DNA from 4 places in the Kocuria sp. NBRC 114282 genome. Region 1 is predicted to be linked to each of the others. Evidence: riboswitches for the same ligand, from Rfam matches in the RefSeq annotation. Region 1 holds a riboswitch; each other region holds the start of a gene.
The links. A riboswitch is a leader RNA that binds a small molecule or an ion and turns the genes downstream of it on or off. The one in region 1 is predicted to bind S-adenosylmethionine.

Region 1 (6,992 bases):
TCGGTCGAGGCGATCACGCGCTCGCGACCCACGACCGAGGCGAAGCGCTCGATGCGCTCGGCCACCAGCTCCGGGTGCTCGACCACGTTGGTCGCATGCGAGACGATGCCCGGGATGATCAGCTTGTCCTCGGGCAGGGAGACGTCCTCCCACACGCGCCACTCGTGCTCGTGGCGGGCGTTGGCGGCCTCGAAGGAGAACGCGCCGGCGTCGATCTGCAGCATGGTGCGCACCAGGTGCTTGAACTCCAGATCCGTGGTGTGCGGGCCGTGCCAGGAGCCCCAGCACAGGTGGAAGCGGACCTGCTCGGCGGGGATGCCCTCGAGCGCGTAGTTGATCGCCTCCACGCGCTTGGCCGTGAACGCCAGGTAGTCCTCGACCGACGGCTCGGGGTTGATCTGATCCCAGTTCTCCGCGATCGAGGGGTCGTCGATCTGCACGATCAGCCCGGCGTCGGTGATCGCCCGGTACTCCTCGCGCATGGCCTCGGCACATGCCTGCAGGACCTCGTCCTCGTCGCCGTAGTGCTTGTCCTCCAGGCGCGCGCACGACCCCGGCGAGAGCGAAGCCAGGTAGCCCTCGGACGCGCCCGTGGTCTCCAGCGCGCGCTTGAGGTTGGCGATGTCCCGGGCGACGGCCTCCTGGCCGACATAGCGGATCGGGCCCACGAACTCGGGGAACGGCGGCTGATTGCCTGTCGAGATCCCGCTGGAGGGGTCGGTGTAGGCGTCCTGGAAGCGCTGCCGGTCACGACGGTCGCCGAAGCTCGTGAGCCGCACATGACCCGGCTCGGAGCGCACGGCCGGCTGGTTCCAGAGATCGACCGAGCCGGGGCCCAGTCCGTCGAGGCGGTCGAAGATGTAGTGCCACCAGGCGCCGTAGTCGGTGTCCTCGGACATGGCATGGCCGTACTCGCCGTCGTTGACGACGTCGATCCCCAGGTTCTTCTGGCGCTGGACGACGTCGACGACGGACTCGGTGAGCAGCTGGTCGTAGTCCTGCCCGCCGGTGCGGGCGCGGTTGGCCTCGATGAGCTGATCGGTGCGCGGCAGGGAGCCGGCGTGGGTGGTGAGGATGCGGTTCTCGGAGCGGTGCATGAAGAGGTTCCGTTCTGTGTGAGATGGGTATCCACTCGGAGGTGGGGAGAGGGGTCAGAAGAGGCGGCTCGAGGCGATCTGCGCGCCCTCGGCCAGCGACTCGAGCTTGGCCATGGCGATCTGCGGGTGCAGACGGCCGCCCAGCCCGCAGTCGGTCGAGGCGATGACGCGCTCGCGGCCCACGACGGAGGCGAAGCGCTCGATGCGCTCGGCCACCAGCTCCGGGTGCTCGACCACGTTGGTGGAGTGCGAGACGACGCCCGGGATGATGACCTTGTCCTCGGGCAGCCCGGCATCCGCCCACTCGCGCCACTCATGGCCGTGACGGGCGGAGGCCGCCTCGAAGGAGTAGCCGCCGGCGTCGATCTGCAGCAGGGGCTCGATCAGGTGCTTGAGCTCCAGGTCGGTCGTGTGCGGGCCGTGCCAGGAGCCCCAGCACAGGTGGAATCGGATCTGCTCCTGCGGCAGCCCGCGCAGCGCGTGGTTCAGCGCCTCGATCCGCAGCTGGATGAAGGAGCGGTAGTCCTCGAGCGAGGGCTCCGGGTTGATCTGGTCCCACGACTCGGCGATCGAGGGGTCGTCGATCTGCACGATCAGCCCGGCGTCGACGATCGCCTGGTACTCCTCGCGCATGGCATCGGCGCAGGCGTAGACGAGCTCCTCATCGGTGGCGTAGTACTCGTTGCTCACTCGGGCGCAGGAGCCGGGGGACAGCGCGGCGATGAAGCCCTTCTCGGCGCCGGAGCCCTCGAGCGCGGACTGGAGGTTCGCGATGTCCGCCTGCACGGCGTCGTGGCCGGTGTAGGTCAGCGGCCCGGTGATCTTGGGCTGGGCCACCCGCTTGCGGGCGGTGAGGATACCGGAGGACTGATCGGCGTAGGCCTCGGCGAAGCGCTGGCGGTCGCGGCGATCGGCGAACGACGTCAGCACGATATTGCCGGGCGAGGAGCGCCTGGCGCCGGCGTTCGGGTCCCAGCGGTCCTCGTCGGAGGGGCTCAGCCCGCCCAGGCGGGAGAAGGAGTAGTTCCACCAGGCGCCGTAGTCCACGGAGCTGGACATGGTGTGGCCGTACTCGCCGTCGTTGACGATGTCGATGCCGATCTCGGACTGCCGGGCGACGATGTCGCGTACGCCCTGCTGCATGGTGGCCACGAGCTCCTCCCACGAGATCGTGCCGGCCTGGTAGGCCTCGTTCGCGGCCAGCAGCTCGGGGGTGCGGGGCAGGGAGCCCACGTGGGTGGTCTGGATGCGGTCGGTGTTCAGCATGCGCGAAGGCACGTCCTTTCCATCGGTCCTGGCGGGAGCACCTCTGCGCTGGGGACGGATCCCCGCATGGTTGCTGCGACGTCTTCGAGCCAAGGTCTCTCGGTCGCTCGTGATGGTGACGCCGATCATCCTGCCATGCCGCGGGCGTCGCACCCAACCCACGAAAGCCGCCGAGTGGATCCCCAGTTGCGCTGTTCGCCCGAACAGCGCAACGGGGGATCCACTCGGCGGGGTGGGGGGTGGGGGAACGGAGGGTCAGCGGGGCATCGCTGCCGGGTCGTCGAACTCCTCCGGGGCGCGGAAGCGGGTCACGCCGCGCCGCTTGGCCAGCACAGCGCCGATGATCCACAGGAGAGCGAACAGGCCCGCCGTGAGCAGGATCTGCTGACGCACGCCGGGCACCGTCATGCCCAGGATCACGACGGCCACCATGCCCGCCAGCGCCACGTAGGACAGCACCGGGTAGCCCCAGGCCCTGAGCACGAGCTCGCGGCCCTCGCGCTCGGCGCGGCGGCGCAGCACCAGGTGGGAGACGATCGTCATGGTCCAGATGACGATCAAGGTGGAGCCCACGATGTTGAGCAGGATGCCCAGGATCTCCTCGGCCCACAGGTAGTTCAGCCCGACCGTCACGAAGCCGAAGGCCACCGAGGCCAGCACCGCGGCCACCGGCACGCCGCGGGGGTTGGTCCTGCTCAGCGCGACCGGTGCCAGGCTGCGGTGGGACAGCGAGAAGATCATCCGCGAGGCGCCGTACAGGTTGGCGTTCAGCGACGACAGCAGCGCGACGGTCACCACGACCGCCATGATGGAGGCGACGGCCGGAAGCCCCGCGGTGTTGAGCACGGCCACGAACGGGGAGGCCAGCAGGTTCTCGTCGTTCCACGGCATGGCCAGGACCATGATGGCCACGGAGCCCATGTAGAAGATCAGGATGCGCCACACGATGGTGCGGATCGCCCGGCCCACGTTCTTCTCGGGGTCCTCGGTCTCGGCCGCCGCCACGGCCACGATCTCGATGCCGCCGAAGGCGAAGGCCACGATCAGCAGGCCGGCGGCCACGCCTCCGATGCCGTTGGGCATGAAGCCGCCGTGGGCGGTGAGATTGGCCAGGCCGGGCGCCTCGGCCGTGGGCAGCAGGCCGATCACGAACAGCCCGCCGATCACCAGGAAGACGACGACGGCGGCGACCTTGAGCAGCGAGAACCAGAACTCGAACTCGCCGAACTGCCCCACGCCGATGAGGTTGATGGCGGTGAAGATGATCATGAAGATCAGCGCGAGCAGCCACTGCGGGGCGATGGGCCAGGCGGAGACCAGGATCTGGGCGGCCGCGGTGGCCTCGGCGGCGATCACGATGATCAGCTGCACCCACCACAGCCAGCCGACGGCGAAGCCCGCGGCCGGGCTGACGGCTCGGCCCGCATAGACGGAGAAGGCGCCGGAGGTGGGGTGATCGGCGACCATCTCGCCGAGCATGCGCATGATCAGGATGATCAGGAACCCGGCGACGACGTAGGACACGAGCACCGACGGCCCGGCGGCGGCGATGCCTGCCCCCGAGCCGACGAACAGGCCTGCGCCGATGGCCGAGCCGAGGCTCATCATGACCAGGTGGCGGCCCTTCATGTGGGCCTTCAGATTCGAGTCCTGGGGGCCGTCTGCCCCGGGCGCTGCGGCAGCCGTGGTGCTCTGCGAATGGCGTCCGCGACTGGTCGCGGGCGAGGATCCGGAACCCATGGGGGCCTCCTGGTGGTGAGGGCGCCGGGGGATCGGCCTCGGGCGCCTGTGCTGCACGTCACAATCTGATGGCGACACACTAGGCCACCCCGAGGGCGAGTTCCGGGCCTCCGCGGAAGCCTTCGCGAGCGTCGGACGATGCGCCCCGTGATCCGCGTCTCACGGCTGGGATCGTCCGGCGTGCCTGCGCGCAGCGGGCGAGGGCGTCCGCTGCGCGCAGGTGTGTGACATCAGATCGTCTCGGGGCCCTCCGAGCCCGCCTGATAGTCCTGCACCGGCACCAGGCCGTCCGCCACGGCGTCGATCGCCGGCTGCACGATCCGCCAGCAGTGCTGCGAGGCCTCGGCGCTGACGCTGAAGGAGCGGTCGGCGTCGAGCATGCGGCGCACCACGGAGCCGTAGGCGGAGAAGGGCGACTCGGGGGTGGCCGAGGACAGGGTCACCCGCGAGGTCCCGCGGGGGTCGAAGGGGCCGCCCGCGCTGAGCTCGAGGCTGATCTCGCCGGTGGCCAGGTCCACTCGCAGGATGTCACCGGCGGGGTCGCCGAACTCCTGGGCCCCGGCGGGGACGGGGCGGAAGCGCACCAGCACCTCCTGATGCGGCGAGCCGATGGCCTTGCCGGAGCGCAGGTGCACGGGCACGCCCTGCCACCGCCAGCTGTCGACCTCGACCGTGAGCCGGGCCCAGGTCTCGGTGCCGTTGGCGGGATCCACGCCCTCCTCGTCGACGTACGACGGCAGCTCGCGGCCGTCGATGCTGCCGGCCGTGTACCGACCCGCGGCCATGTTCTGCTCGATAGGGCCGATCACGCTGGTGCGGGCCAGGACCTGGGAGATCAGCTCCGGGATCTCGCCATCGGCGATCGACGACGGCGGGTCCATCATCAGCACGCCCATGACCTGCAGCAGGTGGGACTGGTGCATGTCGCGGATGGCGCCGGTGGCGTCGTAGAAGCCGGCTCGGCCCTCGAGGCCGAGCGTCTCGTCGAACGTGATGGAGATGGACTCGACCAGATCGCGGTGCAGCAGCGGCTCGATGATCCGGTTCGCGAAGCGCAGGCCCACCAGATCCAGCACGGCGGGCTCGCCCAGGAAGTGATCGATCCGCAGGATCCGGTCGGCCGGGACCAGGCGATCGGCCAGGCGGTTGAGCTCGCGGGCGGAGTCCTCGTCCGTGCCGATCGGCTTCTCGAGCGCCAGCCAGAGGTCCTGGGGCAGCTCGATCTCGCTCAGCGCGTCGAGCACCTTGCCGGTCACGGCCGGGGCGAGGGCGAAGTAGAGCACCACGCGGCCGTCGTCAGCGTGCTCGAGCAGCTGGGCCAGCTCCTGCGGGGAGGAGGCATCGGCGGTGACCCATTCCGTGGTCTCGAGGGTCCGCTCGACGGCCGGACCGGCGGAGTCGCCGAAGGCCTGGGCGACCGTGTCCCTCCAGTCCTGCTTGTCCGTCCGCGCGCTGCCGATCACCCTCACCTGCCGCTCGGGCTGCAGGGCCAGGACCTCGCCGAGCCCTGGCAGCAGCAGACGGGAGGTGAGGTCGCCGGAGGCGCCCAGGACGATCAGGGTGGTGGGGGTCGTGTCGGTCATGGCTCCCACTGTAGGCAGGGCCTGCGACGTCCGCCCCCTCTGCTGTGATGGGGCCATGAGCCACGACAGCACGCGCCCCGCCTCCGTCCCCCTCGAGGACTACGCCCTGCTCTCGGATCTGCGCACCGCGCCGCTGGTCTCCCGCGAGGGCAGCGTGGACTGGCTGTGCTTCCCGTCGGTGGACTCCGCCGCGGTGTTCTCCGCTCTGCTCGGGGACCCGGACGACGGACGCTGGCAGCTGAGGATCGCCGACGGAGAGGTCGTCTCGCGGCGCTATCGACCGGGGACCTTCGTCCTGGAGACGCAGTGGCGCTCGCCGAGCGGGTGCGCGACCGTCGTGGACGCCCTGCCCACCGGCGACGACCGGGCGAACCTGGTGCGGGAGGTGACCTGCACGGAAGGGGTCGTCACGGTCGAGCACGATCTGCGCATCCGCCCCGACTACAACCGCAGCTCCCCCTGGGTGCACCTGCGCGAGCTGCCCGAGGGCGGCAGCGGGATCGCAGCCATCGCCGGGCCGGACATGCTCGTGCTGCGCGGCCCGCTGCTGTCGGCGCAGGAGGACGACGACTCCCGCCACGACCTCAGCGCCGAGGGCGAGGTCGGGCGCTGGCTCGGCGGCTCCTTCGAGCTGCAGGCCGGGAAGACCCAGGCGTGGGTCCTGACCTGGTGCTCCTCCTGGAGCCCTCTGCCGGAGGCCGTGGACGCTTCCGTCGCGCTGGAGCGCACCGAGTGCTACTGGCGGGACTGGCGGGACGCCACCTGCTCCCAGCAGACGGTCAGTGAGGGGCAGGAGCGGTCGCTGCTCGTGCTGCGCGCGCTCACGCACGGGGAGACGGGCGGCATCGCGGCCGCCCCCACCGCTGGGCTGCCCGAGGACTTCGGCGGGGTGCGCAACTGGGACTACCGCTACACGTGGCTGCGCGACGCCTCGCTGACCATCGAGGCGGTGGTGGATCACGGCCACACCGAGGGCGCCCGCCACTGGCGGGACTGGCTGCTGCGCGCGGTCGCAGGCGACCCGGAGCGGATCCAGATCATGTACGGGATCGACGGACGCCGCAGGCTGCCCGAGCACGAGCTGGAGCATCTCTCGGGCTATGAGGGGTCGCGGCCGGTGCGCATCGGCAACGGCGCGGTAGATCAGTACCAGGCCGACGTGATGGGCGAGGTCATGCTCGCCCTGGCCGCGCTGCGCGACGCCGGCGAGCCGGAGGACCTCTGGTCCTGGGGCCTGCAGAAGACCCTGCTGCGCTACTGCGAGCAGCGCATCGACGAGCCCGACCACGGCCTGTGGGAGATGCGC
Region 2 (6,992 bases), on a different contig from region 1:
GCTGGACGACAGCGAGTACGCCGCCTGGGGCTGGCGGCTGCCGTTCCTGCTCGGCGCCGCCCTGGCCGCTGCCATGCTGATCTACTACCGCCTCATGGTCGAGGAGGCTCCGCAGCGCCGGCGCCCGGCCCGTTCGGCGCACCCGCTGGCGCAGCTCGTCAGGGGCAGCAGCCGCCGGTCGCTGCGGCAGGTCCTCGTGCTGATGACCGGGCTGTGGCTGCTCACCTACATGGCAGTGCCCACCCTGACCGCCCAGCTCTCGCGCATGCCGCAGCTCGAGCCGCAGACCGTCTCCCTCGTCATGCTGGGCGCGACGGCCGTGTCCGCGCTGGCCATGGCCGGGGCGGGTGCGCTGTCCAGTCGGATCGGGCGGCGCCGGTTCTTCGTGGGCTTCGGGCTGCTCTGCGCAGCGGTCTCCCCCGTCATCCTCCTGGCGCTGCTGTCCGGGGCCCTCGGAGCCGGCATCGGCACGGTGCTGCTGCTGGCAGCCGCGCTGCAGGTCACGACGGTGACCGGCTACGGGCCGGTGGGCGCCTATCTGACGGAGCGCTTCCCCGACGAGATCCGGGCCAGCGGATACGGGGTGGCCTACAGCATCTCGATCGTGCTGCCCGCTCTCTACCCCTACTACCTGCCGCCGCTGCAGCAGCTGCTCGGGCCGCACGCGGCGATCGCCGCGGTGCTCGCGGTGGGCGGGCTCCTGGTGGCCCTCGGCGGGCTGCTCGGCCCCGAGCCAGATCGGTCGGGTCCGCTGCCCGACTGATCGGCAGATCGCGGCTCACAGGCAACTGCCAGCCGCCTGAGGCCCTCGGCGGCGGGGCCTTGAGCGGGACAGGCGCATCATGTACGCCATGATCGCACCGCCCTCCCGCGCCGCCGCCTGGCTGCTGGCAGGATCCCCCTCCGCCTCCTACGGCGCCCCGCATCGCCGACCCGATCGCGACGAGAAGACCCATCCCTGGTGGAAGGTCATGTGCCTGTCCGGCGTGGACTACTTCTCCACCCTGGGCTATCAGCCCGGCATCGCGATCCTGGCCGCCGGGCTGATCTCCCCGCTGGCCACCCTGGTGCTGGTGGCCGTCACACTCTTCGGCGCGCTGCCGGTCTACCGGTGGGTGGCGGTGGCCTCCCCGCACGGCGCCGGCTCCATCCGGATGCTCGAGACGCTGCTGCCGCGCTGGAGCGGCAAGGTGCTGGTCCTGTGCCTGCTCGGCTTCGCGATCACGGACTTCGTCATCACCATGACCCTGTCCTCGGCCGATGCCGCCGTGCACATCGTCGAGAATCCGCACGTGCCAGCCGAGGCGCATCACTGGCAGTTCTGGGTGACCGTCGGGCTGCTCCTGCTGCTGGGCGCGGTGTTCATGGCCGGGTTCTCGGAGGCCATCAGCGTGGCCGTCGTCCTGGTCCCCGTGTATCTGAGCCTCAACGCCGTGGTGCTGGCGGTGGGCTGGTGGCAGATCGCCCGCTCGCAGGAGATCGGATTCGCGCAGTGGTGGCATGCGGCGCTGAGCCAGCACTCCTCGCCCTGGGCGGCGGTCGCCGTGGCTGCACTGGTGTTCCCCAAGCTGGCGCTGGGCCTGTCCGGCTTCGAGACCGGGGTCTCCGTGATGCCTCTGGTGCGCACCTCGCGGGGCTTGCGGGGCCGCGTGGAGGGCACCCGACGACTGCTCACGACCGCTGCGCTGATCATGGCCGGGTTCCTGCTGACCTCGTCGCTGGTGTGCACGATCCTGATCCCGGCCGGGGACTTCGAGCCCGGCGGCGCTGCCAACGGGCGGGCCCTGGCCTACCTGGCGCACAGCCTGCTGGGCGAGACCTTCGGGTCGGTCTACGACCTGTCGACGGTGCTGATCCTGTGGTTCGCGGGCGCCTCGGCGATGGCCGGTCTGCTCAACCTCATCCCGCGCTACCTGCCGCGCTACGGCATGGCGCCCGAGTGGACCCGCGCTCCGCGGCCGCTGGTGCTCACGATCCTGGCTGCCGCCCTGGTCGTCACGGCGGTCTTCCGCGCCGACGTGGATGCGCAGGGCGGGGCCTACGCGACCGGGGTGCTGGTACTGATGCTCTCGGCCTCCTTCGCCTCGACCCTGTCGGCCGGAAAGCGGGGGCACCGACGCGCCGCCGTGGGATTCGCGGCGATCACCGTGGTGATCGCCTACACGACCGCCGACAACATGATCAGCCGCCCCGATGGCCTCCACGTGGCCCTCGTGTTCATCGCGGCCCTGCTGGCGGCGTCGTTCGCCTCGCGGGTCTGGCGGGCCTCGGAGCTGCGGATCCGCAGCATCGATTTCGACGAGACCTCCCAGGACTGGCTGCGCAGCTGCCGCGGCCGCACGGTGCGGCTGATCGCGCACCGGCCGCGCACCCAGCTGGGCGCAGCAGGGGCCCAGGCCCAGCAGCTCCTGCTCAGCGACCCCGACCTGGCCGAAAAGCTGCGCGACGAGCGCGAATGGCATCGTCTTCCCTCGGCCGACGGCGTCCTGTTCGTGGAGGTGACCCTGCGCGATCCATCGGACTTCGAGGACCGGCTGCGCGTGAGCGCCCACGAGATCGACGGCCACCGCGTCCTGCGCGCCGAGGGCTCGTCGGTGCCCACCTGCCTGGCCGGCGTGGCCCTGGCCGTCCGGGACCGGACGGGGCGGCCGTCGCACCTCTACCTCGAGTGGTCCGACGGCTCGCCCCTGGTCAACTCCCTGCGCTTCCTGCTCCTCGGCCGCGGTCAGACGGCGACGGCGGTGCACGAGGTCCTGCGCCGGGCGGTGCCGCGCAAGCAGGACCGCCCGTTCGTGCACGTGACCTGAGGCTCCGCGCAAGCAATGGGGCCGTCCGTGACGGACGCGATCTCCTCGTCCGAGTGGGGTTCGACGAGCGTGCGTGCTGGCAGAGGCCCTCGGACGGGCCTCTGCTCATCGGCCGAGCCGGCGACTCAGCCCTGCGACAGATCCCGCGACGGGGTGTCCGCCGTGGACGGCTTGCCCACGTAGGCCCCGCGGTACTTGGCCGCCGGGTGGGTGTCGAGCACCTTGGTCTGCCCGGCGCCGTAGACGTTCTCGCGCAGGGTGGGCCCGTCGTAGTCCGTGCGGTAGCGGCCGCGCTTCTGCAGCTCCGGGACCACGTGCTCCACGAAGTCCTCGAACGAGCCCGGGGACACGTGGTAGGCCAGGTTGATCCCGTCCAGCCCGCCCTCGTCGATCCAGGTCTCGAGCTGATCGGCCACGGTCTGCGGGGAGCCCACGACCACGTCGCCCATGCCGCCGATCGCGCAGTGGCGGGCGATCTCCTCGCGGGTCCACTGCTTGGCCCCGTCCTGCATGGTGAACGGAGTGAGGAAGGACTGGATGGCCTCGGTCTTGACATAGTTCAGGACCTCGTCCTCCTGGAACTTGGACAGATCCAGCCCGGACCAGCCGCCGATGATGGCCTGCGAGGCCTCCAGGCTGGCATAGCTCTGGTACTCGCGGTACTTGGCCTGGGCCTTCTCGTCGGTCTCGTCGACCACGACGGAGAGCATCGCGTAGATCTTCACGTCGTTCCGATCGCGCCCCTCGGCCTCGACCTTGTCGCGGATCCGGTCGGTCATGTGCCGGGTGAGGTCCGGGCGCAGGGCGCCGATGAACACGGCCTCTGCGTGCTTGCCGGCGAAGGCCTGACCGCGCGAGGACGCTCCGGCCTGGAAGATCAGCGGCGTGCGCTGCGGGCTGGGCTCGGTGAGCGCCGCACCAGGCACCGTGAAGTGCTTGCCCTGGTGCTGGATCGGGTGGACCTTGGCCGGATCGGCGTAGATCCCGCGCTCCACGTCCTTCACGACGGCGTCGTCCTCCCAGGAGCCCTCCCACAGCTTGTAGCAGACGTCGAGGAACTCCTCGGCGAGCTCGTAGCGCTCGTCGTGCTCGATCTGCGTGGGCAGGCCCTGGTTCTCGGCGGCCGAGGGCAGGTAGGAGGTCACCACGTTGAAGCCCACGCGCCCGCGGGTCAGATGATCCAGCGTCGCGTACTTGCGGGCCAGCGTGTACGGCTGCTCGTAGGTGACCGCACTGGTCACGCCGAAGCCGAGGTTCTTCGTCACCGCGGCCATGGCGGAGATCTGCATGAACGGATCGTTGACCGGGACCTGCGCGCCGCCGGCGATCGAGGGGGCGGCCGAGTTGCGGTAGATGTCGTAGATGCCGACCACATCGGCCAGGAACAGGGCGTCGAAGCGGCCCCGCTCGAGCACCTGGGCCAGGTTCGTCCAGTACTCGATCGTGTTGTATTCCGTGGCCCGCGAGCGCGGGTGGCGCCACAGCCCGAAGCTCTGGTGATCCACGCAGGTCATGTCGAAGGCGTTCAGGGAGATCCGCTTGGCCATAGAAGGCTGCTCCTGAGAAGACAGACCCGCGCCCCGTGCGCCGCTCATGCCGCGGCCAACCTGCGGGTCCAGCGCGTGCGTGCGCCGTACTTGCCGCACGCGGTCTAGCGAGCGGCCCGATCCTCACCTGGGGCACCCCGCTACGGGAGAGGGTTGCCGTCCGGCCAGCCAGGGCTGTGGGCCGGAACTCTTGATCGTGTGAGCGTCATCCTATGCACACCTGAGGCGACGGTGCGAAGCCCGTGCCGCGCGTTGCCCCGCTCGTCCTCCGATTTGCTGTCTCCCCGGACCAGGGCATTGAATGACCCCCGGTTCCCATCCGGAGCGGTACGAGAGACCTGGCTCGTCGACGCCGCAGCAACCAGTGCCGTCCATCCGCGGCACGAGGTGCTAATGCCAGGACCGATGGAGTGATGTGATGATCTCTGCACCCCCGTCCGCCCTGAGCACGGTCGATGCCGCCGCCCTGACCTTCGACCGGGTCGGCAAGTCCTTCCCGTCTTCCGGGGGCCGCCGGCGCGACGTCCTGGCCGATGTCAGCTTCGAGGTCCGCCCCGGGGAGATCGTCTCCGTGCTGGGCCCGTCGGGCTGCGGCAAGTCCACCCTGCTGCGCGCGGTGGCCGGTCTCGGCACGGCCACGGCCGGCCGGGTCCTGATCGACGACGCGCCCGTGCGCGGCCTGGACCCCCGCTGTGCGGTGGGCTTCCAGGAGCCGCGGCTGCTGCCGTGGCGCACCGTGGCCCGCAACGTGGCGCTCGGACTGCCGCGCGGCGTGCGCGGCCGCGAGGCCGAGCAGCGGGTGGCCCACCTGCTCGAGCTGGTCGGGCTGTCCAGGCATGCGGAGGATCGCCCGTCGGAGATCTCCGGAGGCATGGCGCAGCGGGCCTCGCTGGCTCGGGCGCTGGCGCGCAACCCGCAGGTGCTGCTGCTCGACGAGCCGTTCGGCGCGCTCGACGCACTGACGCGCCTGAAGATGCAGGACCTGCTGCTGGAGATCCACGCCGCCGATCCCACGACGGTCCTGCTGGTCACCCACGACGTCGAGGAGGCCCTGGTGCTCTCCGACCGCGTGGTCGTGCTCGGGACGCCGCCGGAGGGCGGGCCGGCGGGCATCCAGGAGATCCTCACGGTGGACTCGCCCCGCCCGCGCCACCGCGATGATCCCGAGCTGACGGGTGCCCGCAGGCACCTGCTCGGCCTGCTGGGCGTGGAGGCATGAGCGGGCTGACGCGTCGTCGCCTGCTGGGCCTGGCCGCCGTCGGGGCCGCCGCCGCGCCCCTGTCCGGGTGCGTCATGGAGGGCGAGGGCCCGGGCCGCGGCATGGCCTCCGGCTCGGACACCGAGATCTACCTGGACTACGCGACCTACAACCCGCTGTCGCTGATCATCCGCGAGAAGGGCTGGCTGGAGACCGTCGCCGCCGAGGGCGGCCAGGAGGTCCACTGGACGTTCTCGGCCGGGTCCAACAAGGCCAACGAGTTCCTGCGCGGCGGGGCGATCGACATCGGCTCGACCGCGGGCTCGGCCGCGCTGCTGGCGCGCACCAACCGCTCCCCCATCCGCGCGATCGACATCTGCTCCCAGCCGGAGTGGGCAGCACTCGTGCGCACCGCGGACTCGCCCCTGCGCTCGGTCGAGGATCTGCGCGGCAGGTCGGTGGCGGCCACCAAGGGCACGGATCCCTACTTCTTCCTGCTGCAGGCGCTATCAGCGGCGGATATGGGCTTCGACGAGACCACCGTGGTCAACCTCCAGCACGCCGACGGCCGCTCCGCCCTGACCAGCGGGCAGGTGGACGCCTGGTCCGGGCTCGACCCGATCATGGCCGGCGCCGAGCAGGACGGGGCGGTGCTGTTCCAGCGCGACCTGGCCTTCAACACCTACTGCTTCCTCAACGCTCGCGAGCTGTTCCTGGAGATCAACCCGCGCGGGGCCCAGATGGTCGTGGACGTCTACGCCCACGCCCGCGCCTGGGCGCTGGAGAACCCCCAGGAGGGCATCGCGATCCTGGCCGAGGCCTCCGAGATCGAGACGACGACGGCCGAGCGGGTCTGGGAGCGCACGCACCTTGACATCGACCCGGTCCCCGGCGACGACCAGCTCGAGGTCCTCGAGCGCATCGCCCCGATCCTCGTGGAGACCGGTGACGTCCCCGACTTGGAGACCGTCCAGAAGGCCATCGACACCATCCTCGACGCGCGGTTCGCGCAGGAGGCCAGCGCCCAGCGCGCGGCCGAGATCATCGAAGGGCACAGCGCATGAGCGTCACGACCACCTCCGCACCAGCCTCCGAGGCTCCGGAGCCCGCGGGCTCCGACCGTCCCGGCTCCCAGCGTCCGGACTCGCAGCGCTCGGTCCGCACCCCCGCCCCGCGGGGCTCCATCCTGCGCAGCCCCTGGGCCCGGGTCGGCCTGGGACTGCTGCTGCCGGTGGCACTGCTCGCGCTGTGGCAGCTGCTGTCCACGAACGGCACGTTCTCCCCGGTGCAGCTGCCGCGTCCCCTGGCGGTCCTGCAGGCCGGTGGCGAGCTGCTGACCGACGGGGCGCTGTGGACCCACATCGGGATCTCGACCCAGCGCGTGGTCGTCGGATTCGTGATCGGCTCGCTGCTCGGGCTGGCCGTGGGCTCCCTGATCGG
Region 3 (6,992 bases), on a different contig from region 1:
GCGCATCCTCCGCCGCGATCCCGGAGGCGAACGCGAAGGCCCGCTGCCCGCCCTCGAGCGCGCACAGCTGCTCCTCGAAGGCATTGCGGGTGGGATTGGAGCCGCGGGAGTACTCGTGGCCGTCGCGCAGGACGTTGATGCCGTCCTGGACGAAGGTGGAGGTCTGGTAGACCGGCGGGATGACCGCACCGGTCAGCCGGTCCGGCTCCTGGCCGGCGTGGACGGCGCGCGTGGTGAACCCGCTCATGCCTGCACCTCCTGGCGCTGGTCGCGGCGCGCGCCGCTCGGCTCGTCCTCGGAGCGCACCGGGGCGCCGTCCGTCGACGATCCCGGGGCACCTTCTGCGGCCGGGATCTCAGCGCCGCGCGCGGCCTCGACGCGCAGCAGCTCATCGAGCGAGGACTGCAGATCGGCGATCAGGTCGTCGACCGCCTCCAGCCCGATCGACAGCCGCAGGGTCTGCCAGCTGATCCCGCCGGCCAGTCGCTGCTCCTCCGAGAGACGGCAGTGGGTCATGGCCGCGGGATGGTTGATCAGCGAGCGGACGTCGCCGATGTTGGCCACCAGCTTGAAAAGCCGCAGGGAGTCGACGAATCCGGCCACTGCGGCATCCGAGCACTCCAGCTCGAAGCCGAAGACCGACCCGACGCCCTGGGGGAAGTCGCGCTCGGCGATCTCCCGATCGGCGGAGCCCTCGATCAGGGGGTGGTGCACGCAGCGCACCGCCGGATGCGTGCTCAGGAACTCGGCGATGCGAGCGGCGCTGTCCGAGTGGCGGCGCATGCGCAGGTCCAGCGTCTCGAGGCCCTGGATGATCTGGGAGGCGTTGAACGGCGAGAGCGTCAGACCCAGGTCGTGCACGAACTTGGCCCGGCACAGATGCAGGAACGGCGAGCCGCCGCGCAGCTTCTCGCACAGGCTGATCCCGCCCCAGCGCGCTCGCGGCTCGGTGAACTGCGGCCAGCGAGCGGCCTCGGCCTCCCAGTCGAAGCGACCGGAGTCGATCACGACGCCGGCCAGCGACGTCCCGTGCCCGCCGAAGAACTTGGTGGCCGAATGCACCACGATGTCCGCCCCGTGCTCGAAGGGCCGGTACAGGATCGGCGTGGCCAGGGTCGAGTCGACGATCACCGGGATCCCCCGCTCATGGGCGATACGGGAGATCGCGTCCAGATCCGCCAGCGTGGCCAGCGGGTTGCCGATGGACTCGAGGAAGAAGCCCCGAGTGTCCTCCGTGATCGCCTCCGACCAGGCCGAGGGGTCAGCGGGATCGACGTAGGTGACGGTCGCGCCGAGATCGGCCAGCGTGTCACCGAGCAGGTCGACGGTGCCGCCGTAGATCTTCTCCGAGACCACCAGGTGCTTGCCGGGGCCCGTGCTGATCAGCGCGAGCAGGGCCGCGGCGACGGCGGACTGCCCCGAGCCCATGGCCACGGCCCCCACTCCGCCCTCGAGATCGGCGACCTTCTGCTCCAGGACGGCGACCGTGGGGTTGCCCGTGCGGGAGTAGGTGAAGCCCGGGGTGGTCTGGGCGAACATGGCGGCGGCAGCCGCGTGGTCCGGGAACTCGAAGGCCGAGGACTGGTAGATCGGCACCGGCAGCGTGGCCTGGACGGGGGCGGCAGGGGCGCCCGGATCGGATCCTGTCCGGCCGGCGTGGATCTGGCGTGTGGCCAGCGAGGTCGAGCTCTTGAGCTCGTCGCAGGGCGAGGACGTCATGAGAGGTGTCTTCCGTGACGGGGTGCTCTTGACCTGCACGTCCCGCCGGAGCTTGTTCGTGCGCTGCGTCAGGTGCAGGCCGCTTCGTCATCCGAACCACCCTTGAACATGGGGTTGGTGCACAGCCAAGTCGGAGCTTGGCAGCTGTGTCTCGTGAAGCCGGTCCGATACTAGCACCCCACCGATCGAGCCGTCAGGACCTCCGTGCGGGCGGGACCAGCAGCAGGACCGCCGCGACCATGGCCGCCGCGCCGCCGAGGGCCAGCGGGATGCCGAGCAGGAAGCGGACCTCCAGCACGGCTGCGGAGAAGACGAGGACGGCCGCTGCGAGGATGCGGACCCACGCCCGTCCGTCCGGCGATGAGGAGCGATCGGGACTCGAAGCTCGCAGCGGCGCGGATCCGTCGGCTCGGGGCGCGGTCGGGGGCCGCTCACCCGAGGGCGATCCTCCGGCTGCGGGCCCCTCCGGTTCGGGCTCGCGGGCGACGATCCGCCCCGCCACGGCCTCCAGGACGCCCAGCGGACGCACGACCAGCAGGACCATCGCCCAGCACAGCAGCCCGATCGGCAGGCGCCACAGCCACCACTGCGCCGAGCCGGGCACCGGATCCGGGCCGCCGAGCAGCCACCACACCGCCATCACGGCCACGATCACCGGCAGGTGCCACAGGTACAGGGTCGTGGCCCGCGAGCCGACGACCCAGGCGACGGCCTGCGCGGGACGCCATCGCATGAGCCGCTCGAGAGCCGGCGAGCACAGCTGCAGGACGCAGGCCTGAGCCGCGCCGAGGGCGATCATGCACAGCGTGGGCGGGTTCAGGGCCGACAGTCCGTCCGCACTCCACCAGGGCAGGCTCGTCAGGCAGAGCATCACCAGGACCGACAGGGCCGTGATCCCGAGCAGTCTTCCTGCCGAGGCACGAGCGAAGGATCCGTCGTGGCGGAAGAAGCCGATCTGATGGATCGCCAGCCAGACCGGGGCGAAGCCGAGCAGGCCCCACCACGGCTGCTCCGCGGCGATGCGCAGCACCTCGATCGCAGCGCTGAGCCCCACCAGCGCAGCCAGGGTGAGGACGGGCCGGCGATCGTGCAGCCCGTGCAGCAGCGGCACACCGACCAGGCACGCGTTGTAGGCGCCCACGAACCACAAGTGCATCCCGAGCCCCTGCAGCGCCATCGAGGCCCAGTCGGCGGGCATCCCCACGAGCGTCGCGAGGGCGCCGGCCAGCGCCAGGGCGACCCACACAGCGCTCGCCGGCACGACCAGGCGCAGCAGCCGGGCGCGCACCCAGGCCGGCCCGCGGACGCCCTCCGCCGACTGGCGCGACCACGAGATCGCCGAGGCGCACCCTCCCACCACGAAGAACAGCGGCATGACCTGCACGAGCCATGACACCGGGGCGTACCAGGAGGCCTCCGTGGGTGCCATGACGCTGCGCAGCGCGCCCGTGCTCGGATCCGTCGTGAGCGTGACCAGCAGAATGTGGAGCACGACCACGGCGATCAGGCAGGCGACCCGAGCAGCATCCAGCGCGAGATCGCGCTGCGCAGGGATGGTCTGCGCAGCGCGCCGGCCGCGGGAGGTGCTCAGCTTCGTCACGTCTCCGATCGTCACACGGCGGCGGCATCGCAGGGGGCGCGGCGGGTGCCCGGGAGCGCAGCAGCGCGATTGTGACGTCAGAGCGTCTTCTTCCGCAGGTCAGGGGCATCGGATGGCCCCAAGGCCTTCTGCAGGAAGGCCTCCGCTGTTACGGTTACCCAAGAGTCATTTAGATATGGCGGATCGGGCATGAATCCGCCTGGATCCGCGCTGTGGCAGGGCTGAGAGACAGCTCCGCTTCCCCCGGTGGGTCTGTACGCGGCACAGCGGATCGCCTAATCTGGACTCGGGTCGCACCACGATGACGTCGGAGACCCTTCCCCCGCAATTCCGACGATCAGCGCAGGAGCAGCAGTGACTGTCACGAGCACCAGACTGGGCCGGCTGGGACCTCCCCAGCACCACAAGACGCCCCGCTCCCCCATGTGCCATGAGTGCACCACCGATCTCTACCTCAAGTTCCGGGTCTTCCTGCCCTCCACCCGCAAGCGCAGCCGCGTCCCGGGGCTGCGCCGGATCATGGGCCGCGTGCTGCGCTGCGCGGTCCGCTCCGGCGGACGCGTCGAGTACTTCTGCCAGAAGTGCGGCACGCAGCAGCGCCACCTCATCCCGGAGGGCTGGGAGCCCACCTCCAAGGGCCTGACCCCGTGCGACGTCCAGGACCTGGCCTCGGTGTTCATCGCCCCAGGCGAGTCCCTGCCCACGGAAGAGGTCCGCCAGCAGCTCCTGGGCCCGGAGCCCGCACCGGCCGCCCGAGCGGAGAAGACCCTGAGCCTCCGAGAGAGCCGGCTCCCGGCCTGATCCGGCCCGCGCCGGAGCCGTCGCTCTGCGCACCCGTCGGAGGCAGATGACACAATCAGGAGGTCCCCCTCCCGCGGGCAGCTCGGGCGCACCAGCCCTCGCATGCCGCTCGTTCACCGTCGGTTCATTCCGGGGTTGCAGGGTGGACGACGACCTTCTACAGCACCAGCCCGCTCGGCTCGGCGTCGTGATCCTTCCGATCCCCGCGCCGAGAGGCGCACGGAAACGGAGATGACGTGAAGATTGCGATCCTCGGCGGCGACGGATTCTGCGGCTGGCCTGCCGCCCTGCACCTCTCGGAGAGAGGTCACGACGTCATCACCGTGGACAACATGTCGCGCCGTCGGATCGACGACGAGCTCGGCGCGCAGTCGCTGACCCCGATCCGCCCGCTCGTCGAGCGCCTGCGCGCCTGGACCGAGGTCTCCGGCAAGGTCATCGAGCACCGCCACCTCGATGTCGCCGAGGACTACGAGGGCCTGCTGCAGCTGATCAGCGAGGACCAGCCGGACGCCGTCGTGCACTTCGCCGAGCAGCGCGCGGCGCCGTACTCCATGAAGAGCTCGCGCACCAAGCGCTACACCGTGGACAACAACGTGTCGGCCACGCACAACCTGCTCGCGGCGATCGTCGAGTCCGAGCGCGACGTCCACGTGGTCCACCTGGGCACCATGGGCGTCTACGGCTACGGCACCGCCGGGATGAAGATCCCCGAGGGCTACCTGGATGTAGAGATCCCGCACGAGGAGCAGGAGCCGATCCAGCAGCAGATCCTGTACCCGACCAACCCGGGCTCGATCTACCACATGACCAAGTCGCTGGATCAGCTGCTCTTCGCGTTCTACGCCAAGAACGACCAGCTGCGGATCACCGACCTGCACCAGGGCATCATCTGGGGCACCACGACCGCCGAGACCCAGCGCGACGAGCGGCTGATCAACCGCTTCGACTACGACGGCGACTACGGCACGGTGCTCAACCGCTTCCTCATGCAGGCGGCGGTGGGCTACCCGCTGACGGTCCACGGCACCGGCGGGCAGACCCGCGCGTTCATCCACGTCCAGGACATGGTGCGCTGCGTCGAGCTGGCCCTCGAGAACTCCCCGGCCCCCGGCGAGCGCGTCAAGATCCTCAACCAGATGACCGAGACGCACCGCGTCCGCGACCTGGCCGAGCTGATCGCCCGCATCTCCGGGGCCGCCGTGGAGATGGTGCCGAACCCGCGCCAGGAGTCGGCGGAGAACGAGCTGCACGTCACCAACGACACCTTCCTGGAACTCGGCCTGCAGCCGACCACCCTGTCCGAGGGCCTGCTGCACGAGGTCGAGGAGACCGCCAAGCGCTACGCCCACCGCGCGGACCTCTCCAAGATCCCCGCGCGCTCGCTGTGGAACCGGCGCACCCGGGCCGGTGTCCCGGCCTCCGTGGCCCACGAGTCGCAGGGCAGCTGAGCAGCTTGCGCATCGCGCTGTTCACCGAGGTCTTCCTGCCGAAGATCGACGGCGTCGTCACCCGCATCATGCGGACCATGGAGCAGCTGGAGCAGCTCGGCCACGAGGTCGAGGTCTTCGCTCCGGGGCACCCGCCGACGCAGTACGCCGGGCACCGCGTGCACAGCGTCCGCTCGCTGTCGTTCAAGCCCTGGTACCCCGAGATCAGGGTGGGCCTGCCCACCGGGCGCATCGCGACCCGGATGGCCGAGTTCGAACCGGACATCGTCCACGCCGTGAACCCGGTGTGGCTCTCGGCCTACGGCGTGCTCTCGGCTCGCCGGCGCAACCTGCCGCTGCTGGCCTCGTTCCACACGGACGTCCCGCACTACACGGAGGCCCTGGGCCTGAACCTGCTGCGGCACCCGTCGGAGTCGTGGATCCGGTGGCTGCACAACCAGGCCGAGCTGAACCTGTGCACCTCCGGTCCCATGGTGGAACGGGCCCGGACGGTCGGCATCCAGGATGTCGACCTGTGGCCCAAGGGCGTCGACACCGTGGCCTACACGCCCGAGAACGCGGACCGCGCCATGCGCGAGCGGCTCAGCGACGGGCACCCCGAGGCCCCGCTGATCGTCTACGTGGGGCGCGTCTCCAAGGAGAAGAACCTCGACGAGCTGCTCGAGCCGATCCGCCGCCTGCCCCGGGCGCGCTTGGCGATCGTGGGCTCCGGACCGCACAAGGAGGCGCTACAGGAGCAGTTCGCCGGGACGAACACCGTGTTCACCGGGTACATGTCCGGTCTCGAGCTCGCCCAGGCCTACGCCTCCGCGGACGTCTTCGCCTTCCCGTCGCGCTCCGAGACCCTCGGCCTGGTGGCCCTGGAGGCCTTCGCCTCCGGCGTCCCCGTGGTCGGCGCGCGTGCCGGCGGCATCCCCTTCGTGATCGACGAGGGAGTGACCGGGCACCTGGTGGAGCCCGGGGACGCCGACCAGCTCACCGAGGCGCTACGGGGTCTGCTCGAGGACCCGCAGCGCCGTGCGCGGATGGCCCAGGCCGCCCGCGACGAGGCGCTCAAGCACTCCTGGAGGGCCTCGACGGAGGCCCTGGTGGACTTCTACACCGAGGCGATCGAGCGCCACTGGCGCGATCACGTGCCGGCCGGTCCCATGCTCAAGCTCGTGGGCGCCGCCGATCAGCGCGCTCTGCGGCTGCCCCCTGCCATCCGGAAGTACACCGACCTGCTGCCCTGAGCCGCCCGCTCAGTGCGGGCGCACGCGCGAGGCGATCCTGGCGATGACGGCCTGCTCCTGGGCCGCACTGAGCTCGATGCCCAGCACCCATGCCCACGCTCGGACCTGCTCGCCGTGGTAGCTGTGCCCGTGGCCGCCGGGGATCTCTATCGAGCGCGGCATGTCGGTGGTGATCTGCCAGAACGTCAC
Region 4 (6,992 bases), 580 kb from region 1:
CTGGCAGTGGGTGCCCCTCGCGCTGCCGGTCGCCGTGCTGCTGATCTGGTTCTTCCTGGCCCGAGCGGGTGTGCGAGATCTGGGCTTCCCGGCGCGGGGTGATCGGAGCAGCCCCGCGGCCGGTCCGCTGGGCGGGGCTGTCGCCCTGCTCGCCGGTGCGGTGGGCGCGGGGCTGGTGGCCTACGGCGTGCTCGGCGGCGCAGGGGCGGCCGAGCTGCCCGGAATCGGAGCAGGGTCGAGCGGCCTGTTCGTCATGCCGGGGGGCAGGAGCGCGATCGCTGCGACGGCCGTGCTCGCAGCGTGCGCGGCAGCGGCGGCGGAGGTCGTCTTCCACGGGGCCCTGCTGCGCCTGGCCGCCTCGCGCTGGTCGCCGCGTGCGGCGGTGGCGGTGGCTGCGGGTCTGTCGGTCCTTGGCCTCCTGCCGCTGATGCTGACGCAGACCGAGGGAACCTGGTCGTGGCTGGCCGCCACCGCCTGCGCTGTGCTGGTCCCCAGCGTGGTGCTGGGATGGGCGGCGGTGCGCACCGGAGCGCTGTGGATGTCGCTGGGCTGGGCGGCAGGCGTCACCGGAGCGGGTGCGGCCGTTCTGCAGGGCTGGCCGACGCAGGCTGCTGACGCCTGGGCCGCTGCCGGTGCCGCAGCAGCCGCCGGCGTGCTGCTCATCCCCGTGGTCCTGCTCCTCGAGCGGGTCGGGCCCTCCCGCTCAAGCCGCCATGAGGTCTGAACGTCTGGAGTCTGCCGTCCCTGGCCAACGGGTGGTCTGAGAGGGCGCAGCCCTGCGGGTCAGGCCAGCCCCAGTCGCTCCAGGGCCCAGGCGTCCTCCCACGCGTTGTCGCGCCACTGCTGGGAGCGCCCGGAGGCGCCCCCGTGGCCGCCGGCCATCTCGATGCGCATGAGGATCTGCTCGCGCTTGTCCGGGTTCTCGTGGCGCAGCGCCGCCACCCACTTGGCGGGCTCCACGTAGAGCACGCGGGTGTCGTTCAGCGATGTCACCGCCAGGATCGGCGGGTAGTCGCGCGCGGCCACGTTCTCGTAGGGGGAGTAGGCCTTCATGGTCCGGTAGACCTCCGCGGAGTCGAGGGGATTGCCCCATTCCTCCCATTCGAGCGCGGTCAGCGGCAGCTCGGGCATGAGCATGGAGGTCAGCGGGTCCACGAACGGCACCGCGGCCACCGCACCGCAGTACAGCTCGGGGGCCAGGTTCAGCACAGCGCCGACCAGGAGTCCGCCGGCCGAGCCGCCCATCAGCACGACCCGGTCGGCGTCGATGTCCGAGCGCGCGCCCAGGTGCCGGGTCGCCGCGACGACGTCTGTAAAGGTGCGCCGCTTGTGCTCCTTCTTGCCGGACTCGTACCACTGCCGCCCGAGCTCGCCGCCGCCGCGCACGTGGGCGATGGCCCAGACCGCACCGCGGTCCAGCAGCGAGATCCGCGAGTACGAGAACGACGGATCCATGCTGATCTCGTACGAGCCGTAGGCGTAGACCACCGCGGGTGCCGGCTGCGCGGCGTCCCGGCGGCGGATGAGGGTGATCGGGATCCGCGTGCCGTCCTCGGCCTGGGCCCAGTCGCGCTCCACGCTGTAGTCGGCAGCCGAGTAGTCGCCCAGCACCGGCTGCTCGCGGCGCAGGACCGGCTCGGGCAGCTCGGTCCCCGGCGCATCCAGGATGAGGTCGAAGACGCGCCGCGGGATCACGAAGGACTCGGCGGTGAAGCGCAGGACGGGGGAGTCCGGCTCAGCGGCGGTGAGGGAGACAGCCGTGAGCTCGCCGGGCACCTCGAGGACATGGGGCTCGGCCTGGCTCTCCGTGCCGAGTCCCTTCAGCGGCAGGATGCGCAGCCCCGGCAGGATGTCCTCACGGACCTCGAGAACCAGGTGATGCTGTGTGGCGGCGAAGCCCAGCACGCGCAGCCCCTCCCTGGGTGCCACGATGTCGATGCCGGGCGGGAATCCGTCGCCGGACAGTCCCGCCGGCTCGCCGGGCAGGTCCGACAGCTCGATCAGGCTCAGGCGTCCATCCGGAGCCTGGCGATCGTGCTGGAGCAGGACGACGTCCCGGCCGTCGATCCGCACGGGCTCCGCCGAGGCGAGAACGCCGGCCCCGCGCGGCACGACCACCTGTGGGGCCTGCTCGCCGGCCTCCTCGATGCGCAGGATCGAGACCTCGGAGTACTCGGAGCACCCGGTCTCGAGCACGAGCCAGCGTCGGTCCGAGGAGAGCTCGGCCCCCAGCCACAGGCCGGGGTCGTCCTCCTGGGCGATGGTGATGTCCTGCTCGAGCGGGGTCCCGAGCACGTGCCGGCGCAGGCGCCAGGGCCGCCAGGAGTCGTCGACCTCGGTGTAGAAGACGGCGTCTCCGGCGGGCGAGAGGAAGGCGCCGTAGGAGGTCTCGGGGATCTCGTCGTCGAGCGTCCGGTCGGCTGCGAAGTCGTGGACGCGCACCGTGAAGCGCTCATCCCCGGTGGTGTCCTCGGCCCAGGCCATCCGGGTGCCGTCGTGGGTGATGTCGAAGGCGCCCAGCGACCAGAACTCGTGCGGCTGCGCGCGGGCGTTGGCGTCCAGGAGGGTCTGCTCGCCGGGCAGGGACTGACCTGCCACGATCTGCGGCGGCTCCCACCCCTCCTCAGCAGCCGGGACGCGGCACTGCACCGAGTGCTCCCCGCCCTCCACGGTGCGCGTGAAGTACCACCAGTCGCCGCGCCGCCACGGCACCGACAGGTCCGTCTCCTGCACGCGGGTCCGGACCTCCTGGAAGAGCCGCTCGCGCAGCGGGGCCAGCCGGGCGGTGGCGGACTCGGCGTAGGCGGTCTCGGCCTCCAGATGCGCGATGACCTCCGGGGACTCCTTGTCCCGCAGCCACTCGTACGGGTCCAGGAAGGCATCGCCGTGGAACTCGCGGACGTGGTCGCGACGCACGGCCGACGGGGGAGCGAGCGGAAGATCCGAGTTCTGGGAGGTCATGGCGCCCATCGTAAGAACCGGCGCCGACAGCATAGGCCGCTGCCGTCGTGCCCCTGGCCCACAATGGAGCCCATGACCGAACAGCGCTCCCAGGCCCCAGCCCAGCCGTCGTTCGGCTCCCAGAGAGCCGATCTGTGGCTGCAGATCCTGCTCGTGCTGGGCGTCTCGCTGGGGGCCAGCGCCCTCTGGTCGCTCCTCGACCTCGCCGAGACGCTGTCCACCAGCTCGATCGCCGAGTCGAAGGCCTCCATGAACGCGGCGCAGAGCGGCTTCCCCCTGTTCGACGTCCTGCGCCGCAGCCTCGGGATCCTCTTGGCTCTGGTCCCGCCGCTGCTGGCGCTCTATCTGCTGGCGGGCTCGGCCGGTCAGCTGCGCGGGCTGCTGCACCGGATCGGCCTGGACCGCCGGGCCCCGCTGGCGGATCTGGGCCTGGGGACGCTGCTCTTCGCCGTCATGGGACTGGGCACCCTGGCGCTGTACCAGGCGGGCCGCCAGCTCGGGATCACCGCCGAGATCGTCACGAATGCGGGCGGGACCTCCTGGTGGGAGGTGATCCTGCTGCTGGCCTCGGCGCTGCGGCACTCGCTCGTGGAGGAGATCATCGTCGTCGTGTTCCTGGCCGATCGCCTGCTGCGCGTGGGATGGACGTGGCCGGCCGTGCTGATCGGCTCGGCCCTTCTGCGCGGCAGCTACCACCTGTACCAGGGCGTCGGTCCGGCGCTGGGCAACGTGGTGATGGGACTGGTGTTCCTGTGGCTCTACCGCCGCACCGGACGCGTGATGCCGCTGATCATCGCGCACTTCCTGCTGGACGCCGTGGGCTTCCTGGCCGGGCCCCTGCTGTTCTGACAGCGGCCGCCACAGGACGCCGCACGCGGGTTTGCGCCGGAGCCGCGCTCGTCCGAGAATGGAAGGCAGGTCACGAGAGCCAGCGACAAGCCCCAGCTAGCTGGCCGGCAACCCTCCTTCCGCGGTGGGGTGCCCTGGGTGAGGACCGGGCCGGTGCGCAGACGCGCACACGGCAAGCGCGGGTCACGGCACCCGGTCCGACGGGTGCGTCGGACCTCGGTCCGCGGCCCCGGAAGACAAGGAGTCGCCGACATGTCCGCACAGCAGCCCACCCCCTCCGCCCCGCAGGGCTGGAGCTTCGAGACCCGTCAGATCCACGCCGGCCAGGAGCCCGATCCCGTCACCGGCGCCCGCGCGCTGCCGATCCAGCAGACCACCTCGTACGTCTTCCCGGACGCCGAGACCGCAGCCGGTCGCTTCGGGCTGAGCCAGGTCGGGCCCATCTACACCCGACTGACCAACCCCACCACCGAGGTCGTCGAGAACCGCATCGCCTCCCTGGAGGGCGGGACCGCGGCTGTCATGGTCGCCTCCGGTCAGGCGGCCACCACCTACGCGATCCTCAACGTGGCCGGGGCCGGCGATCACATCGTGGCCAGCCCGTCGCTGTACGGAGGGTCGTTCAACCTGTTCAAGCACACGCTGTCCCGGCTCGGAATCGAGACCACGTTCGTCTCCGATCCGGACGATCCCCAGGCCTGGCGCGACGCCGTCCAGCTCAATACGAAGGCCTTCTACGCGGAGTCCATCCCGAACCCCCGCAACGACGTCCTGGACCTGGAGACGGTCTCCGCGATCGCCCACGAGTCCGAGGTCCCGCTGATGGTCGACAACACCATCGCGACCCCCTACCTGCTGCGGCCGTTCGAGCACGGCGCGGACGTGGTGATCCACTCCGCCACCAAGTTCCTCGGCGGGCACGGAACCTCGGTCGGCGGGTTCATCGTGGACTCCGGGCGCTTCGACTACACCCGCTATCCGGATCGCTTCCCGGGCTTCACGGAGCCGGACGAGTCCTATCACGGCCTCGTGTTCGGCGAGGTCTTCGGGGAGAACGGGCCGTTCGGGGCCAACGTGTCCTTCGCGTTCAAGATCCGCACCCAGCTGCTGCGCGACATGGGCGCTGCCATCTCCCCGTTCAACGCCTTCCTGATCGAGCAGGGCATCGAGACGCTGTCGCTGCGCATGGAGCGCCACGTCGCCAACGCTCAGACGGTCGCCACCTGGCTGGAGGCCCACGAGGGCGTCGAAGCCGTGTCCTACGCCGGGCTCGAGTCCTCTCCGTGGCACGAGCGTGCGCAGAAGTACGTCCCCGGCGGCGCAGGTTCGATCCTCGGCTTCGTGCTCGACGGCGGCTCGGAGGCCGGCCAGGCCTTCGTGGACGCGCTGAGCCTGCACTCGAACGTCGCGAACATCGGTGACGTCCGCTCGCTGGTCATCCACCCGGCCTCCACCACGCACGCTCAGCTCTCCCCGGAGGAGCAGCTGGCCGCCGGCGTCGCCCCGGGGTTCGTGCGCCTGTCCGTGGGACTGGAGCACATCGACGACATCCTCGCGGACCTGGAGCTCGGCTTCGCCGCGGTCAAGGCGCGCGGCGCAGGGGGAGCGGTCTGAGGTGACCGCCATCCAGGGCACGACCGCGCGCTCGCAGCAGCCCTTCCGCACCGAGGGGCTGCTGCGCCGCGCCCGCATCGGCGACCTCGGGCTGGAATCCGGGGCCGTGCTACCCGATGTCGAGCTGGCCTACGAGACCTGGGGCGAGCTCGACGACCGCGCCTCCAACGCGGTGCTCGTCCCGCATGCGCTGACCGGAGACACCCATGTCACGCGCGGACGGGTCGCCGAGGACGCCACCTCCTTCGACCGTGTCTCCGCCGAGGCACCGGGCTGGTGGGACGGACTGGTCGGGCCCGGGCGGGCGATCGACACCGACCGCTTCTTCGTGGTCGCCATCAACATGCTCGGGGGCTGCTACGGCTCCACGGGTCCGTCGACCCTGATCCCGGAGGGCAGCCCGCGGGCCGGTCTTCCGTGGGGATCGGACTTCCCCGCGGTGACGATCCGCGACTCGGTGCGCGCCGAGCAGCGCCTGGCCGAGCAGCTGGGCATCGCGTCCTGGCGGCTGGTCGTCGGCGGTTCCATGGGCGGTGCGCGGGCCCTCGAGTGGGCCGCCACGTTCCCCGAGCAGGTGCGCGCCTGTGCGGTGATCGCCTCGACCGCCGCCTCGAGCGCCGAGCAGATCGCATGGGGCCAGGCGCAGCGCCTGGCGATCCGCAACGACCCCGACTTCCGCGGCGGCGACTACTACGACGGCGTCATCCCCTCCGTGGGCCTCGGAATCGCACGGCGGATCGCGCACACCACCTACCGCGCGGCACCGGACCTCAACGCGCGCTTCGGCAATGCGGCGCAGGCCGGCGAGGATCCGGGGGCGCCGCTGCCGGGGCGCCGTCGGGGCCGGTATGCGATCGAGAGCTACCTGGATCATCAGGCCGCCAAGCTCGTGGGCCGCTTCGACGCCAACTCCTACCTGGTGCTCAACGACGCCCTCATGGGCCACGACGTCGGCCGCGGCCGCGGCGGCGTCAGGCAGGCGCTCGCGGCCACCACCTGCGACTGGCTCGTGGCCTCGGTCGACTCGGATCGGCTCTACCTGCCCTCGGAGTCCGAGGACCTCGCCCGGCTTCTGCCCGGCGACGTCCCCCACCGCACCATCCGCTCCGGCGCCGGGCACGACGGCTTCCTGATCGAGCACGAGCAGATCGGCGAGCTGGTCCGAGCCGCCTTCCTCTCCTGAGGGGGCCCTACCGAAGCGACGCATCGACCCTCCTCGCCGCCGAGGGGACCCATTCGTCACGATTCACGCCTGATTAGACGTCCGATGCGTCCCGTCGGCGATCCCGTGCGCCCTGTGCGTCCCCTCGGCGTACTGGGCGCACGAGATCCCCGGTCCACACGGAATCCCGGGCAACGCAGATCCGAAGTACGGAGTTCATGCCTCCACAGACGCCCTTTCGGGCACTGGACCGGGGCGACGACGGAGGGGAGTGGATCCGTTCGCATCGGTCGGCGCCGTGATCCGCTGCACTGTCTGCCATGCCGAGACCACGTCACAGTCCACCTGCCTGCCTGCAGGGCCGCGTCTTCACGACCGCCGAGGCTGAAGCGGCAGGCGTCGCGAA

Region 2: linked by a shared signal. The riboswitch ahead of QSJ40_RS11375 (LLM class flavin-dependent oxidoreductase) and the one ahead of QSJ40_RS00985 (cobalamin-independent methionine synthase II family protein) in region 1 are both predicted to bind S-adenosylmethionine.
Region 3: linked by a shared signal. The riboswitch ahead of QSJ40_RS09370 (O-acetylhomoserine aminocarboxypropyltransferase/cysteine synthase family protein) and the one ahead of QSJ40_RS00985 (cobalamin-independent methionine synthase II family protein) in region 1 are both predicted to bind S-adenosylmethionine.
Region 4: linked by a shared signal. The riboswitch ahead of QSJ40_RS03575 (bifunctional o-acetylhomoserine/o-acetylserine sulfhydrylase) and the one ahead of QSJ40_RS00985 (cobalamin-independent methionine synthase II family protein) in region 1 are both predicted to bind S-adenosylmethionine.

Annotation. Positions count from the first base shown of each region.
Region 1 covers NZ_BSQO01000001.1:203,583-210,574, forward strand. Annotated here, with positions in the region: gene QSJ40_RS00980 (cobalamin-independent methionine synthase II family protein) at 1-1,097, opposite strand, end outside; gene QSJ40_RS00985 (cobalamin-independent methionine synthase II family protein) at 1,152-2,363, opposite strand; SAM riboswitch class I at 2,380-2,482, opposite strand; gene QSJ40_RS00990 (amino acid permease) at 2,619-4,103, opposite strand; gene QSJ40_RS00995 (glucose-6-phosphate dehydrogenase) at 4,334-5,686, opposite strand; gene QSJ40_RS01000 (glycoside hydrolase family 15 protein) at 5,742-6,992, shown strand, end outside.
Region 2 covers NZ_BSQO01000008.1:41,303-48,294, reverse strand. Annotated here, with positions in the region: gene QSJ40_RS11385 (MFS transporter) at 1-763, shown strand, start outside; gene QSJ40_RS11380 (APC family permease) at 852-2,807, shown strand; gene QSJ40_RS11375 (LLM class flavin-dependent oxidoreductase) at 2,933-4,354, opposite strand; SAM riboswitch class IV at 4,436-4,550, opposite strand; SAM riboswitch class I at 4,667-4,774, shown strand; gene QSJ40_RS11370 (ABC transporter ATP-binding protein) at 4,773-5,573, shown strand; gene QSJ40_RS11365 (aliphatic sulfonate ABC transporter substrate-binding protein) at 5,570-6,616, shown strand; gene QSJ40_RS11360 (ABC transporter permease) at 6,613-6,992, shown strand, end outside.
Region 3 covers NZ_BSQO01000004.1:187,316-194,307, reverse strand. Annotated here, with positions in the region: gene QSJ40_RS09375 (cystathionine gamma-synthase) at 1-247, opposite strand, end outside; gene QSJ40_RS09370 (O-acetylhomoserine aminocarboxypropyltransferase/cysteine synthase family protein) at 244-1,719, opposite strand; SAM riboswitch class IV at 1,769-1,878, opposite strand; gene QSJ40_RS09365 (acyltransferase family protein) at 1,913-3,319, opposite strand; gene QSJ40_RS09360 (hypothetical protein) at 3,674-4,120, shown strand; gene QSJ40_RS09355 (NAD-dependent epimerase/dehydratase family protein) at 4,357-5,571, shown strand; gene QSJ40_RS09350 (glycosyltransferase family 4 protein) at 5,577-6,803, shown strand; gene QSJ40_RS09345 (alpha/beta-hydrolase family protein) at 6,813-6,992, opposite strand, start outside.
Region 4 covers NZ_BSQO01000001.1:787,106-794,097, forward strand. Annotated here, with positions in the region: gene QSJ40_RS03560 (CPBP family glutamic-type intramembrane protease) at 1-724, shown strand, start outside; gene QSJ40_RS03565 (S9 family peptidase) at 784-2,961, opposite strand; gene QSJ40_RS03570 (CPBP family intramembrane glutamic endopeptidase) at 3,025-3,810, shown strand; SAM riboswitch class IV at 3,879-3,995, shown strand; gene QSJ40_RS03575 (bifunctional o-acetylhomoserine/o-acetylserine sulfhydrylase) at 4,063-5,424, shown strand; gene metX (homoserine O-acetyltransferase MetX) at 5,426-6,607, shown strand.